Regions from separate parts of the Ochrobactrum sp. 19YEA23 genome, predicted to be linked through region 2. Evidence: riboswitches for the same ligand, from Rfam matches in the RefSeq annotation. Region 2 holds a riboswitch; each other region holds the start of a gene.
The links. Region 2 has a riboswitch for thiamine pyrophosphate ahead of thiC (phosphomethylpyrimidine synthase ThiC). Riboswitches for the same ligand answer to the same signal wherever they lie in the genome.
Positions count from the first base shown of each region.

Region 1 (5,218 bases), on a different contig from region 2:
ATGGCGAGATCGCGCGTATCCGCTTCGATCCCGGATACGAAGCTGCGGTCGATCTTGATCTTGTCAAACGGAAAGGAGCGCAGATAACTGAGCGAGGAATAGCCGGTGCCGAAATCGTCCATGGCAATACGAGCGCCAAGGCGGCGCAACTCGAACAGCAATTCGATATTGTGCTTGCTGTTGGACAGAAACACCGATTCAGTGATTTCCAGTTCGAGCCGGTTTGGCGACAGGCGGGCGGCATCCAGCGCATCGGTTACAGAGTGCAACAGCGAGCTTTGGCTGAACTGGACCGGCGACAGATTGACTGAGACCTTGATGTCCTCCGGCCAGGAAACCGCTTCGCGGCAGGCAGCCAACAGCACCCAGTCACCGATAGGGCCGATCAATCCGGTTTCTTCCGCAAGCGGAATGAATTCCGCCGGGGAAATCATCCCGCGTTCGGGATGACGCCAGCGGATCAGTGCTTCGAAACCGGAAATCAACCCGCTCTCCAGATTGAAGATCGGCTGATAATGCAGTTCGAACTGTTGGGACGACAGCGCCTGACGCAGCTCGCTCGTCATGATGTGGCGCTTTTCAGCAGCCAGACGCAGCGAGTGCTGGTAGAAATGGAAGCTGCGCCTGCCGCTTGATTTCGATGCGTGAAGCGCCAGATCGGCATTGCGCATCAGTACGTCGGAATTATCGCCATGCAGCGGCGCCTGCGCGATGCCCATGCTGCAGGTGACGAATTCGGAATTGTCGCCGAGCTTGAACGGTTCCTGAAACGCCGAAAGTACCCGATCCGCAAACATGGCGATCTGGCCAACAGTCCCGCTGCGGTAGATGACGGCGAATTCATCGCCGCCGAGCCGTGCGATGAACTGGTCGCTCGTGGTGATCTGGCGCAACCGCTCGGCCACCTGCTGCAAAAGCTGGTCGCCTGCCTGATGGCCGATATTGTCGTTGATGCTCTTGAAATGATCGATGTCGATATAGAAAAGTGCAAATGGCTCCGCATCACCGCCCTTTTTCTGCAATTCCTCCACATGATGGGAGAAATAGGCACGGTTGGGCAATCGCGTGAGGCTGTCATGCATGGCGATATGGGCCATGCGCGCCTCGATTTCGCGTCGTTCGGTGACGTCTTCGATCAGGCCGATCAGATAGCGCGGCGAAGCGCCGTCAATCGGCGGAATGGAACTCTTGATCACGCGCAGAATACGCAGGGTTCCATCGTCGTGATGGGTTTTATATTCAACGCTCAGCGCTTCGCCCTTGCTCATCACCTGACGATCCTGCTGCGCATATTGGCGGCGCTCCAGATCCGTCATCAGTTGGGCGTCGGTAAAGCCGACCACCGTCTCGACCGCCTTGCCGCTCGCCTGCGAGGCCGCCTGATTGTAGAGCACATAACGCCCCTCATCCTGCATGTCCTTGATGAACACGCCGAGCGGCAGATTGCTGACAAGGCTATCGAGCAAAGACTGGGCATGGATCGCCTGCCGGTTGGCTTCGGCAAGTTCGGTCCGGTCCTGTACGATGGCGAGAATGGCTTCCCTGCCATCGAACTGCACCTCACGCCCGTAGGTCAGGACTTCGATGATTTCGCCGTCGGCGCGCCGGTGCTGCCAGCGCTCCGGGCGCTCCAGATCGCTACGATCACGAACAGCGCTCAGCATGCGCTCGCGCTCGGTATGCGGACGGATATCAAGTACGGTCATGCCCGGCAGCTCGTCGGGCGTGTAGCCGTAAAGCGCATAGGCTGCGTCGTTCATGATGATGAAGCCGAGGGTCTGCGGATCATAGACCCACATTGGCGTCGGATGGGTGGTGAACAGAATACGGAAATCCTGCTGGGATGTGCTCGCCATGGAGCCTCCCGCCTCTGCCGGACCGGCTTTCCGCTTCGCCATTATACACCCCTTGCCCCAAGCCGACACATGCCGTCAGTCTAAATTAGCCAATAAAACCTCTCACTGGAACATCATATTCCGCATGAGTTCATGACCAGACAGGCACGAACAAACAGGCGGGGACCGCCACCAGGACGCACTTCCCCGCAGGGACAATACGACCAATGGTTTTAACAAACCATATATGAAGGAGGCGCTCATTTAGTTTTTTCTGATGATCTTATTTTATCGCAGCTGCCGTCACCGGGAAGTGACCCCACATCCACTGAAGATTGCTTGACCGTTCAAAACTTCCGGCCTATGCCTATGGATGCAAAATTCGTTGGGGTGCCTCGAAAGAGGCTGAGAGGCGCGTTCTCGCGTTAACCCATTGAACCTGATCCGGGTAATACCTGCGTAGGGAACGGAGTTTGACGCGTCGCGGACAGGGTTCATCCCACTCGGAGCTTATGCTCCATACAGGTTCATGGCGTCTCATCTTTCCGTTCGGAATGAGAGACGATACGATGAACCAGAAACATAGTTTCTCCCGAACCAAATCCAACAATGACCAGACACGGTCTGCGCCCATCTGCGTGCCCCCCATCTGTGTGACCATTGCCGGTTCCGACAGTGGCGGCGGTGCTGGCATTCAGGCCGACCTCAAGACATTTTCGGCGCTCGGCGTCTATGGCGCGAGCGTCATTGCCGCTGTGACCGTGCAGAACACCTGTACGGTGAGCGCGGTGCATGACATCCCGCCCGCCATCGTCGCTGGGCAGATAGACGCCGTCTTCAGCGATCTCGACGTGGCTGCGGTGAAGATCGGCATGGTGTCCGTGCCTGAAACCATCGATGCCATTGCGCGCGGACTTGCCCATTTTTCAGGCCCTATCGTGCTCGATCCGGTGATGGTGGCCAAGTCGGGCGACCGGCTTTTGAGCGAAAACGCCATTGCGCTTTTGCGTCAGAAACTGGTGCCGCTCGCAACGCTTTTGACTCCCAACCGGCCTGAAGCGGCCTGCCTGCTCGGCTGCGGTCTGGCGCTCGACGATGAAGACGCCGAACAGCAGGGCCGCGCATTGCTCGAACTCGGCGCGAAAGCCGTTCTGATGAAGGGCGGGCATGCCGAAGGCGAAATTTGCGTCGACCTGCTCGTTCGCCGCGATCAGCCGACGCTGCGTATCGAAGCGCCACGCATCCGGACCGTCAACACCCATGGCACAGGCTGCACGCTCTCCTCGGCCATTGCGGCAGAGCTTGCCAAAAACCTGCCGCTCGAAAAAGCGGTGCTTGCAGCCCACACCTATCTGCAAGGGGCAATCCGCGCTGCCGACACATTGAAGATCGGACACGGCCATGGGCCGGTGCACCATTTCCATGACCTCTGGAAAACCCGCACGGAGGAGATTGCGTGATGCGCGTCACCATCATCGGAGCGGGTGTCGCCGGTCTTGCCACCGCCGCCGAGTTCACCGATCAGGGCCACGCCGTCACGGTGATTGCCCGCAGCCCGCAGATCGGTTCCGACTGCTGCTCCTGGCTTGCAGGCGGCATGCTGGCGCCATGGTGCGAGGGCGAAAGCGCCGAGGAGCCTGTGGTACGGCTCGGTCAGGAAGCCATCGGCTGGTGGGAAAAGCACGTCTCCGGCGTCAAGCGCGAAGGCACGCTGGTTCTGTCGCACAACCGCGACGCCAGCGAGTTGCGCCGCTTCGCCCGCCGCACGGAAGCCTTCGACACAATAGACAGTGAACGCATCGATGCGCTGGAACCCGATCTCGCCGGACGTTTCCGGCAGGGCCTGTTCTTCGCACGCGAAGGCCATCTCGATCCGCGCAAGACACTGGTTGAACTGGCCGGAAACCTGCAAAGAAAAGGCGTCGTGTTCCACCTCAATACGGAAGCGGACACAGCGAAGATCGACGCGGATATTATCGTCGATGCCCGCGGTCTTAGCGCCCGCGATGTGCTGCCCGATCTGCGCGGTGTCAAAGGTGAGATGCTGGTTGTCCGCTCGCGTGACATCAACCTTTCGCGGCCTGTGCGTCTCCTGCATCCACGCATTCCGCTCTACATCGTGCCGCGCGGCGACGGCGTGCACATGATCGGCGCGACGATGATCGAAAGCGATCAGCGCAGTGGCATCAGCGTGCGCTCGACATTGGAGCTTTTGAGCGCGGCTTACGCCCTGCATCCGGCCTTCGGCGAAGCGGAGATTCTCGAAACCGGCGTCGATGCGCGCCCCGCCTTTCCAGACAACCTGCCCCGCGTGCGACGGCGTGGCAAAACCATCTATGTCAACGGGCTTTACCGCCATGGCTTCCTGCTTTCGCCCGCCGTGGCACGCATGGCGGTTGCGGCCGCGACCACGCCCGAAACCATGCCCGAATTTGTGGAGGACTATGCATGACGATCGTGCTCAACGGTGAAGTCATCACCACGGCAGCCGCCAATCTGGCGGCGCTGCTGACCGAGATCGAACTGGATGAAGCGATTGTTGCAACCGCGCTGAACGGTGAATTCGTGGCCAGCGACGAGCGCGCAGCCGCGACCTTGTCGGCTGGCGACCGCATCGAAGTTCTGGCCCCGATGCAGGGAGGCTGAGATGCTGGAATTCTACGGCCAACAATTTGAAAGCCGCCTGCTGCTCGGCACGGCGCAATATCCATCGCCCGCCATATTGGCGGATGCGGTGCGCGCTTCGCAAAGCGATATCGTCACCGTGTCGCTGCGCCGCGAAAGCGGCGATGCGCGCGCCGGACAAGACTTCTGGGCGCTGATCCGCGAGCTGGGCGTCGCCGTTCTGCCCAATACGGCAGGCTGCCACACGCCGCGTGAAGCGGTAACCACCGCCAAAATGGCGCGTGAAATCTTCGGCACCAACTGGATCAAGCTGGAAGTGATCGGCGACCACGACACGTTGCAGCCCGACCCGTTCGGTCTGGTCGAAGCAGCGCGCATACTGTGCGACGACGGTTTTGAGGTCTTTCCCTATATGAATGACGATCTTGTCGTCGCGGAAAAGCTCATTGAAGCCGGTTGCAAAGTGCTGATGCCCTGGGGCGCGCCGATCGGCTCGGGCCGTGGCCTCAACAATCCTTATGCGCTGAAAACCATGCGGGCGCATTTCCCCGATATTCCGCTTGTTGTCGATGCCGGCATCGGTGTGCCGTCCCATGCGGCTGCGGCGATGGAACTTGGCTATGACGCCGTGCTCATCAACACCGCTGTCGCCAAGGCTGGCGATCCCGTCGCCATGGCGCGCGGTTTTGCCCTTGCGATTGAAGCCGGGCGGCTCGCTTTTGAAGCAGACGCCATCGAAGCGCGCGATATGGCGGCAC
Region 1 covers NZ_JASAMQ010000001.1:595,931-601,148, reverse strand. Annotated here, with positions in the region: gene QBD01_RS02695 (putative bifunctional diguanylate cyclase/phosphodiesterase) at 1-1,799, opposite strand, end outside; TPP riboswitch at 2,212-2,318, shown strand; gene thiD (bifunctional hydroxymethylpyrimidine kinase/phosphomethylpyrimidine kinase) at 2,405-3,295, shown strand; gene thiO (glycine oxidase ThiO) at 3,295-4,287, shown strand; gene thiS (sulfur carrier protein ThiS) at 4,284-4,481, shown strand; gene QBD01_RS02675 (thiazole synthase) at 4,483-5,218, shown strand, end outside.
Region 1: another riboswitch for thiamine pyrophosphate. It lies ahead of thiD (bifunctional hydroxymethylpyrimidine kinase/phosphomethylpyrimidine kinase); the one in region 2 lies ahead of thiC (phosphomethylpyrimidine synthase ThiC).

Region 2 (5,218 bases):
TTGCCGAAACCGGGCATATAGCCCTCGACCGTTCCAGTCGTTACCGATGCGCGGACCATGCCCTGCGGGATCGTGTGAGTGGTCATGATTATTCCTCCCGGCAAATTCGTTGCTCTAACAACGATATTAACGTTGCGAATGCAACGAAGTCAATGCTTCTTGCGTGACACGTCTTTTTCCGTTGTATTTGCAATGAAACTCTGCTCCTTTCCTGCAAAAAGGAGACGTGCATGGCATTCGAACTCGATAGCTTCCTGCCCTATCGGCTCAGTGTGGTGGCCGCGCGGATCAGCGAGCGATTTGCAAAACGCTATGCCGCCGAGGCGGGGCTGACCATCCCTGAATGGCGCGTATTGGCGCATCTCTATCGTAGCGGCGAAGTCAGCATCCGGGATATCAATACCCGGGTCAATCTCGACAAGTCGATTGTCAGCCGGGCCGCAACCCGTCTGGAAGGTGCGGGCTTACTGCGTAAATCCGACAACAATGTCGACCGTCGATTGATTGTACTCGCACTCACCCCCAAGGGGGAAGAACTGATGCACCGTCTCGGCAAGATTGCCGACGAGTTTCAGGCGGAGATCCTTAAAGATCTAGGCCCGGACGCCAAACATTTTCTCGATGGGCTGACCCGCCTTTCCAGCGCCCACCCTTCGCGATAGTTGCGAACCTCACTCGGCTTCAGTCACCTGTTTGACGGCCTTGTGCAGAGCAGCAATGCCCGTTTCCAGAGCCAGCCGGTCCTGCTCGGACATCGCACCCAAGATGGCATTGGCCTTGGCATCGACTTCGCCAAAGGCCTTTTGAAACAGGGCTTGGCCCGCATCCGTGACAGCATAGTGCCGCAAACGTCGGTCTTCTTTCGATACAGTCCTGACAATCAGGCCTTTCTCTTCCAGACGGCTGGCGGCCCGACTGACCTGCACCTTGTCGAGGGAGGTGCGCTGGGCAAGCCGCACGGAATCGATGGAACCTGCCTCCGCCAGCAGAAACAGCAGACGCCATTCCTCACGCATCAGCCCATATTCGTGACCATAAACAGCAACCAGCTGCCGGGAGAACGCTTCCGCGACAATCGCGAGCCTATAAGGAAAAAACGTCTCCATGCGCATTGCATACCCCTCACAAAGTCTTTTCATTTCAATCATTTTCCCGGAATGGACGGACAATTTCAAAGGCTTTTTCAAGAGCGAGATCTAGTCGGAGCGAAACGCGGTCTGATAAGATTGCGCCTCAATGAAAACTACCCGTACACCACTGTTATCCTGTCCGTTCGAACTGCCTTTTGAATTGATCCTCGCACCTCCTGCAGATTGTAATCCCCAGAAACTGATGGCCACTATTTCATTGCATATGTAACGTTGCTATTGCAATGAACTTGACTTCGTTGCAAATGATACGATTATAGGGAGCCGGTAGCGAGGAACCGGCATTTCAAATGCTGGGCAGCGGAGGAGCAGCCATGAACACATCAGCACCGGCGGGCACAATGGATGCCGCGCAGACGCAAAAATCATCGATACGGCTTCTTTTCGCGGCCAGCACCGGCACGATTATCGAGTGGTATGACTTCGCGGTTTTCGCTTTTTGCGCCGCACTTGTTTTCAACACCGCGTTTTTTCCGGTGGTCGATCCGATCACCGGCCTGATTGCAGCCCTGTCTACGCAGGCCGTCGGCTTTATCGCTCGTCCCGCTGGAGGCTGGTTCTTCGGTGTTCTGGGTGACAGGATAGGGCGCAAGCAGGCACTCGTGATCAGTCTTTTCCTGATGGGCGGCGCGACTGTCGCCATGGGCCTGCTCCCCACCTATCAGCAGATTGGCGTGTTCGCTCCCCTGTTGCTGCTCCTAATGCGCCTGTTGCAAGGTTTTGCCATCGGCGGCGAATCCACTGGCGCGCTGGTGCTGATCGCCGAAAGCCTTCCGGCCAAGCAGCGTGGGCTCTGGACCGGATTTCCCATGATCGGCGGACCAGCCGGGAATGTACTTGCCACCGCCGTTATCGGTTTGGTCATCGGGCATTTCGGATCGGACGCTTTTGTAGAATGGGCGTGGCGTATTCCCTTCATCGCCTCCATCCTGCTGATCGGTCTCGGTCTATGGGTCCGGCGCAAGGTCGAGGAATCGCCTGCTTTCATCCATCTGCAGGAACAAAAGACCGAAGCCATCAAAGCACCCTTGCGCGAAGCAATCACGACCCAAGGCGCTAATATGCTCCGCGTCCTGTTCGTCAAGGCTGGCGAAAGCGCGCTTTTCTATCTCTTCTCCACATTCTTCGTCGTGCTGGCGACCGTGTTCCTCAAAGTGCCGCGTGAAGCTGCCCTCGGCGCACTGTTCGTCGGTTCCATTGCCGAAGTCGCGGTCATACTCGCGGCAGGCGCCACCGCAGACCGTATCGGACGCAAGGCCGTTACGCTGGTGGGTCTCGTGGGCGGTATCGGCGCAGGCTTCTGGCTATTCAGCCTGCCGCCCGGCGCAGACACCGCGACGCTCACTTGGGCAACCGTGCTGACGCTCTCCTTCCACGGCATTATCGTGGGTGGCATGTCGGCCTATTTCACCGAACTCTTCCCGGCGCGCGTTCGCTACACGGCTATGTCGACATCCTATTCCGTCGCCACGGTGTTGGGTGGAGCGCTTGCCCCGATCATCGGCACGTGGCTGCTCGAGATATTCGGCACGCCCTTCGCGGTCGCGATCTACGCTACATTGATGGCAATCCCGGCGATCTATGTGATGATCACCACACCGGAAACCAAAGGCAGGGATCTGGTGAATTAAAGCGCTTCGGATTTTCAAAAAGCCGCATCAGTGATGATGCCAAATGGAAAAAGAGAAGCCAAGCTTCACCGTTTGTTTTACGTCCATGGTCGGGAATAGAAACACGCGCGCAGCCAACCGGTCTTGACGACCAAAACTGCCCGTGCATAATTTTAAGCATTCACCAGGGGAGTCCCGGCAAGGGGCTGAGATACTGCTAGCGTGCGCAGTGACCCGTTGAACCTGATCCAGTTCATACTGGCGTAGGGACGGTGCAAATGCTGGAATGCGAGCGTCCACTGGATGCTTCCTGATGGCGTTTTTTCATCCTTCCAACACTGGAACTGGGTCTCCAACGTCACATCTTGGAGCCTCAACCATGTCTATTATTACTGGCAACACAGCCCCGACTGTTACCACTGGCCCTCTCCCCGCGTCCCGAAAACTAAGCATACCAGGAACGCTTTATCCGGATATCCGCGTCCCGATGCGAGAAATTGCGCTGCATCCCAGTTCCGGGCTGCCACCCGTTACGGTCTATGACCCGTCTGGCCCCTACACCGACGATCACGCAACGATCAATATCGAAAAAGGGTTGCCCCGACTGCGCGAAAGCTGGATCAGCGGGCGTGGCGATGTCGAAGCCTATGAAGGGCGCTCGGTTCAACCCGCAGATAACGGCTTTGCGACAGGTGAACGACTGACACCGGAATTCCCTTTTCTAAATGCACCGTTGAAAGCAAGGAATGGCAAGGCGGTTACCCAGCTTGCTTATGCCCGTGCAGGGATCATCACTCCCGAAATGGAATTCGTCGCCATCCGCGAAAACCTTGGGCGACAAGCTGTCCAGCATGAATTGCCGCGCGACGGGCAAGGTTTCGGCGCCAACATTCCCGACTATGTAACACCGGAATTCGTTCGCCAGGAGATTGCAGAGGGACGCGCTATTCTTCCTGCCAATATCAACCATCCTGAATCCGAGCCGATGATCATCGGGCGGAACTTTCTGGTTAAGATCAACGCTAATATCGGCAATTCTGCCGTAACATCTTCTATGGGCGAGGAAGTTGAAAAGATGGTATGGGCGATCCGTTGGGGTGCCGATACGGTCATGGACCTTTCAACCGGACGAAACATTCACAATATTCGAGAATGGATCATCCGGAACTCGCCAGTTCCAATCGGTACGGTACCGCTCTATCAGGCTCTGGAGAAGGTCAATGGTATCGCCGAAGATCTGAACTGGCAGATCTATCGCGACACATTGATCGAACAGGCCGAACAAGGCGTTGATTATTTTACCATACACGCTGGCGTGCGGCTTTCTTATATCCACCTCACCGCCAATCGCGTAACCGGCATCGTTTCACGCGGCGGTTCGATCATGGCGAAGTGGTGCCTACACCACCACAAAGAGAGTTTTCTCTACGAACATTTCGAAGAAATTTGCGATATCTGTCGGGCATACGATGTCTCATTCTCCCTTGGCGACGGTCTGCGTCCGGGATCGATCGCAGATGCCAATGACGCGGCACAATTTGCCGAACTCGAGACGCTTGGAGAACTGACCCAGATAGCCTGGTCCAAGGATTGCCAGGTAATGATAGAAGGACCCGGCCACGTTCCTATGCACAAGATCAAAGAGAACATGGACAAGCAATTACACACGTGCGGAGAGGCGCCGTTCTACACGCTCGGACCGCTGACCACTGATATCGCACCCGGTTATGACCATATAACCTCGGGAATTGGTGCAGCGATGATCGGCTGGTTCGGCACCGCCATGCTTTGCTACGTTACCCCGAAGGAGCACCTCGGCTTGCCCAACCGCGACGATGTTAAAATCGGTGTCGTCACCTACAAGATAGCCGCTCATGCCGCAGACCTCGCAAAAGGGCATCCGTCAGCGCGTATCCGTGATGATGCGCTATCGCGGGCTCGGTTCGAATTCCGCTGGGAAGATCAGTTCAATCTTTCACTGGATCCAGAGACAGCACGTTCTTATCATGACGAGACCTTACCCAAGGAGGCTCACAAGGACGCTCATTTCTGCTCCATGTGTGGTCCCAAGTTCTGTTCAATGCAAATCTCACATGAGATACGCGCAGGATCGCAGGAAGAGAGCATGAAGGTGTGAGGCTGAAGCCGGCTAATGAGTGCAACTTCTAAATAGCTGCAGTAGCGCTATAAGTCTTACACAGACAAAGCAGGGGCACCCGCATCTCGATCATGTGGAGCTTGGCGGCGGTCATTTTGTGTGGCGTGAGGCCGGGGCCTGACTACAGGAGAGTGCCCTCCTCTCTCATCTCGAACATTAAACGCCAAAAGCCCCGGTACTCATGCGCTGGGGCTTTTCTGTGTCGTGTTTTGCTCAGGCTATAGCGCGACAATCAGGATGAGACGCTTGCGACAATCTGGATGAGATTCTTAGGTCGCGGTCGGGATCAAATTATCATGCTG
Region 2 covers NZ_JASAMQ010000010.1:13-5,230, reverse strand. Annotated here, with positions in the region: gene hmgA (homogentisate 1,2-dioxygenase) at 1-86, opposite strand, end outside; gene QBD01_RS21130 (MarR family winged helix-turn-helix transcriptional regulator) at 231-662, shown strand; gene QBD01_RS21125 (MarR family transcriptional regulator) at 672-1,106, opposite strand; gene QBD01_RS21120 (MFS transporter) at 1,463-2,779, shown strand; TPP riboswitch at 2,935-3,046, shown strand; gene thiC (phosphomethylpyrimidine synthase ThiC) at 3,138-4,895, shown strand.

Region 3 (5,218 bases), on a different contig from region 2:
CTCGCTGCTATCGCCGCCCTTATCACCAGCGCGGGCGTTCGCCGTCTTGACGTTGCGACGCTCCAGCGCCTGTTCCTTGCGCTGCGCCATCATGTCGGCATAGCCGCCCGCATATTCCAGCCAGCGTCCATCGCCTTCCGGCGCAATCACGGACGTCACCGTCCGGTCGAGAAAATCGCGATCATGGCTGACCAGAATGACGGTGCCCGGAAAACCTGCGACCAGTTCCTGCAACAGATCCAGCGTCTCCATATCGAGATCGTTGGTCGGTTCGTCGAGGATCAGCAGGTTGGCAGGGCGAGCTAGCACACGGGCCAGCATCAGACGCGCCCTTTCGCCACCGGAAAGCTCGCGGATCGGCGTGCGGGCCTGTTCCGGCTGGAATAGAAAGTCCTTCATATAGGAAACAACATGGCGCTGCTCGCCATTGATGACGAGGTTTTCCCCGCGCCCATCGGTCAGATAATGCGACAGCGTCTCATCCAGATTGAGGCTGTCACGCTTCTGGTCAAGCTCGGCCATTTCCAGATTGACGCCCAGCCGAAGCGTGCCGGAATCTGGCGCCAGCTTGTCGGTCAGGAGCGAGAGCAGTGTGGTTTTTCCCGCACCGTTCGGGCCGACCAGACCGATCCGGTCGCCACGCTGCACGCGTGTCGAGAAATCCTTGACCAGTACGCGGTCGCCATAGGCCTTGTTGAGCCCCTTGGCTTCGACCACCAGCTTGCCGGATTCCTTGGAATCGCTGGCCGTCAGAACCGCCGAACCTTGCGCCTTACGGTGATTGCGGAAATCCGCACGCATGGAATGCAATTCGCCGAGGCGGCGCATATTGCGCTTGCGGCGCGCCGTAACGCCATAGCGCAGCCAATGCTCCTCGCGGGCAATCTGGCGGCCAAGCTTGTGATGATCGCGCTCTTCTTCTTCCAGAACCTTGTCGCGCCATTCCTCGAAATGGCCGAAACCCTGCTCCAGACGGCGTGTGATGCCACGGTCGAGCCAGACGGTCGCGCGGCTGACATTTTCCAGAAAGCGACGGTCATGCGAGATCAGCACGATGGCCGAGCGGATCTGGCGCAATTCGCCTTCCAGCCATTCGATGGTCGTCAGATCGAGATGGTTGGTCGGCTCGTCCAGCAAAAGCACATCGGGCTGCGGCGCGATCACACGCGCCAGCGCTGCGCGGCGTGCTTCACCGCCCGAAAGATAATCCGGATTTTCTTCGCCGGTCAGGCCCAGATGCTCCAGAAGATAGGTCACGCGATGCGGATCGTCGGTCGGTCCGAGCCCGGCTTCAACATAGGCGCGCACGCTGGCAAAACCGTCCATGTCCGGCACCTGCGGCAGATAGCGAACGGTCGCGCCCGGATGCTTGAACACTTCGCCCGAAGTCGGCTCGACCATGCCGGCGGCAATCTTCAGAAGCGTGGACTTGCCGGAACCATTGCGCCCGACCAGCGCGATGCGGTCGCCCTCGCTCACCGAAAGGCTCGCATCCTCCAGAAGAGGCGTACCGCCGAAGGTGAGCTTGATCTGGTCTAGGCGAAGGAGCGGTGGTGCCATGGTGTCTTCTGAGGCTTTCTGGGCGGTTCTCGGGATGTGCTTTGAAATTCCGCCCTGCTTGTCCGCGACAAAAGCCGTTCTGTCAAATGGATCGATAGGAAAGAGGCACGAAAAACAAACAGGCCGGGTTTCCCCGGCCTGTCCGTCATACGATTTTAAGCTTCAAGCTTACTGGCAGCGTGCTTCGTAGACGCGGCCGTAATTATCGCGATAGCGGCAGTACTGCACGCCATTACGCGTCTGGGCAGCGCCAACCAGCGTACCGGCAACAGCACCGATAGCAGCACCCGTGAGAGCGCCACGGCCGTTACCGCCGATTGCACCACCGGCGAGAGCACCAATTGCTGCGCCGCCAACACCGTAACCAGCCGTGCGCTGTTCGTTGGTCGTGCATGCTGCTGTCGACAATGCGAGCACCCCGGCAACCGCAATCATGGAAAGACGTGACTTCATCAAACAATCTCCTGTCAAAGTTGACACTTCAGGTGCCGATTTTGCGTCCCCAATTTCGGCGCTAACTAATAAACCCGCTTACGCATTTGAAATACGTTTCGCTGTCAAGCGTCAAGCCTTTTCAATCGGTAAGGTTAGCGATGCCCCGTCTGCATGCTCCGAATTTAAGTTTGCAACAAGTATCGCTAAGCCAGAACGCACAGTAATGCGAAGTGTTCCACGCACTATATTGGAAACTGTCCACGAAGAACCAAAAGGAAGGGTCACGTTGTCTAACGGCCACTCCGCATTTGTGATTGAAAGCCCCTCCACAGAGGTGAAACTGATGACGCTGAACAGCGTGCCTTCCGGGAAATCATAGGTAAACTCGCCAGCCGTCACCGGCCAGGCTTCTTCCACACCACTGGACAGAAGAACATTCCGCCCTTTGTTTGCCTGCGCTGTCGCCATTGTGAGATGCAGCAGCGTATGATCGGTACGCTGGCCGCCGAAAGCACCGCACAAAATGGCGCGTGTCGCGCCACGGGCAAAGGCTTCCTCGAAAGCCAGTTCGCCGTCCGTCATATCCTTGGCGCGGGGAAATGTCTTTTGCGGCACATGGGCATATTGCTCGAGCAAGGCTTGCGGCGTGGAATCGAAATCGCCGAGCCACAGTTCCGGCTCGACGCCCAGAGCGGCTGCATGACGAATACCGCCATCGGCTGCAAGAATACGCGCTCCGACAATCTGCTGCCGCAGCCGTTCGGTTACGACGAGGTCGCCGCCGAGAAGGATGACGAATGTGCTCATAAGCCGCTCATATCATGGGCAAATCGCAGCTGGAAGTCCGCTTTGTCCCAGTTTGCATCGGTTTTGCCTCTCTTGCCCTTTATGGCCTGACATATTAATGTCGCAACGCTCTAACGGGGTGCCATTTGTTCCCATGAATGGCTGAGAGGTTTTTCCAAAAACCAACCCGCTGAACCTGATCCGGTTTGCACCGGCGGAGGGATTAGATGCTGCTCTGCGGCACGATCCCGAAAAGTTGCAGCTTTTCGGTTACGGTTGTGCTCCAGACCCCAAGCGGCGCTATATCCTTTTAACTTGATGAAAGGACGTGCCGTTATGCGGCTGTTATCTTTGCTGGCCTTCTCTTTTGCGGCAGCGGTGAGTCTCGCGCCCGCAGCGCAAGCTAAAGACAAGCTTACCATCTACACCTATGACAGTTTCATTTCCGAATGGGGCCCCGGCCCCAAGGTGAAGGAAAACTTCGAGAAGGAATGCGACTGCGAGATCAACTGGGTCGCTTCCGCAGACGGCGTCGCGCTGCTCAACCGGCTGAAGCTTGAAGGTGGCAACACCAAGGCCGATATTGTGCTTGGCCTCGACACCAATCTCACCACCGAAGCGCGCGCCAGCGGGTTCTTCGCGCCAAGCGGCATCGATCTTGGCAATGTCAGCGTGCCGGGGGATTTCAAGGACGATATTTTCGTGCCCTATGACTATGGCTATTTCGCCATCGTCTATGATTCGGAAAAGCTGCCCAATCCGCCCAAGAGCCTGAAAGAACTGGTCGAAGGGGACCCGTCGCAGAAGATCGTGCTTCAGGATCCGCGCACCTCGACGCCGGGTCTTGGCATACTGCTTTGGATGAAAGCCGTCTATGGCGATCAGGCGGGCGATGCCTGGCAGAAATTGCAGAAGCGCATTCTCACCGTCACGCCTGGCTGGTCGGAAGCCTATGGCCTCTTCACCAAGGGTGAAGCACCGATGGTGCTCTCCTATACCAGTTCGCCAGCCTATCATGTCATCGCGGAGAAGACAGATCGCTATAAGGCGCTGGCCTATCCGGAAGGCAATTACCTCCAGATCGAACTGGCCGCCCAGACGACGACTGGCGCCAAGAACCCGCTGGCGCAGAAGTTCCTGTCCTTCATGACCGGCCCCGGCTTTCAGGATGTGATCCCGGAAACCAACTGGATGTTCCCGGCAGGCAAGACATCGACGCCGCTTCCCGCCGCTTTCGACGCATTGCCGAAGCCGGAAAAGACCTTGCTCATTCCATCCGACGAGGTTGCGAAGAACCGCAAGGCCTGGGTCGATGAATGGCTGGCAGCCACCAGCAAATGATCGGCACTCCGGCAGGCAAAAACACCAGCTCCGCCCCCGCGATGAAACCCGTCGCGGGGGCTTTGGCGCTGGCTTTTCTTGTCGTGCTTGCCGGTGGCGCGCTCATCGCGCTTGCCTTTGAAGCCAGCGGCGGCTTCGATGCCGCCGCAAATTTCGATGCCTATCTCTGGCGAACCGCCCGTTTCACTATCGCACAGGCCATCGCGTCGAGCCTGCTTTCGGTTGCCTTTGCTATTCCCGTTGCGCGCGCCTTGCATTCGGAAGCGCATTTTCCCGGGCGGGGTTTTATTCTGCGGCTGTTCGCTCTGCCGCTCGCGTTGCCTGCCCTTGTGGCCGTGCTGGGCGTTACCAGCATTTACGGTCGAAACGGCCTGATCGCCCATATGTCGGACGCTGCGGGCCACTCGTTCCAGCCGGATATCTATGGCATTACGGGCATTTTGATCGCGCATGTGTTCTTCAACATGCCGCTGGCGGTGCGGCTCATTCTCGCTGCCTATGAATCGATACCCGCCGATTATTGGAAACTGGCGGCCCAGCTTGGCATGGGCAATCGCGCCCGTTTTCGGCTGATCGAATGGCCGGTTATCCGCCGCAGCCTGCCCGGCATGGCGGGGCTGATCTTCATGCTATGCGTGACAAGCTTCACTACTGTGCTGACGCTCGGCGGCGGTCCGCGCGCGACAACGCTGGAAGTGGCGATCTATCAAAGCCTGCATTTTGATTTCGACCCGGCGCGCGCGGTGGCGCTCACCGTCACCCAGCTCGGCCTGACCTTGCTGATCCTGCTGGCCCTGCGCCTGACCGGGCGTCCTTCAGAAGAAGGCTTTACCCACACGGCAGCACCGCGCCGCTACGGCAGGCCTGCGCGGGGTGAACGCCTGTTCAACATCACCGCCATTCTCATCGGTTTTCTTTATGTCGCCTTGCCAATTGCAGGCGTGGTCGTGTCCGGCCTTGCTGCCGACCTCACCCGCCTGCTCAGCGAAACGACAGTCTGGCGCGCCATCGGCACCAGCCTTGCGCTCGGTTTTTCTGCGGCAACGCTCTCAGTGCTTCTCTCGCTGGCGCTCGTTTCGGCCCGGGAAGCAGTCAG
Region 3 covers NZ_JASAMQ010000011.1:106,182-111,399, reverse strand. Annotated here, with positions in the region: gene QBD01_RS22225 (ABC-F family ATP-binding cassette domain-containing protein) at 1-1,560, opposite strand, end outside; gene QBD01_RS22220 (glycine zipper domain-containing protein) at 1,729-2,013, opposite strand; gene QBD01_RS22215 (thiamine diphosphokinase) at 2,125-2,802, opposite strand; TPP riboswitch at 2,907-3,021, shown strand; gene thiB (thiamine ABC transporter substrate binding subunit) at 3,118-4,122, shown strand; gene thiP (thiamine/thiamine pyrophosphate ABC transporter permease ThiP) at 4,119-5,218, shown strand, end outside.
Region 3: another riboswitch for thiamine pyrophosphate. It lies ahead of thiB (thiamine ABC transporter substrate binding subunit); the one in region 2 lies ahead of thiC (phosphomethylpyrimidine synthase ThiC).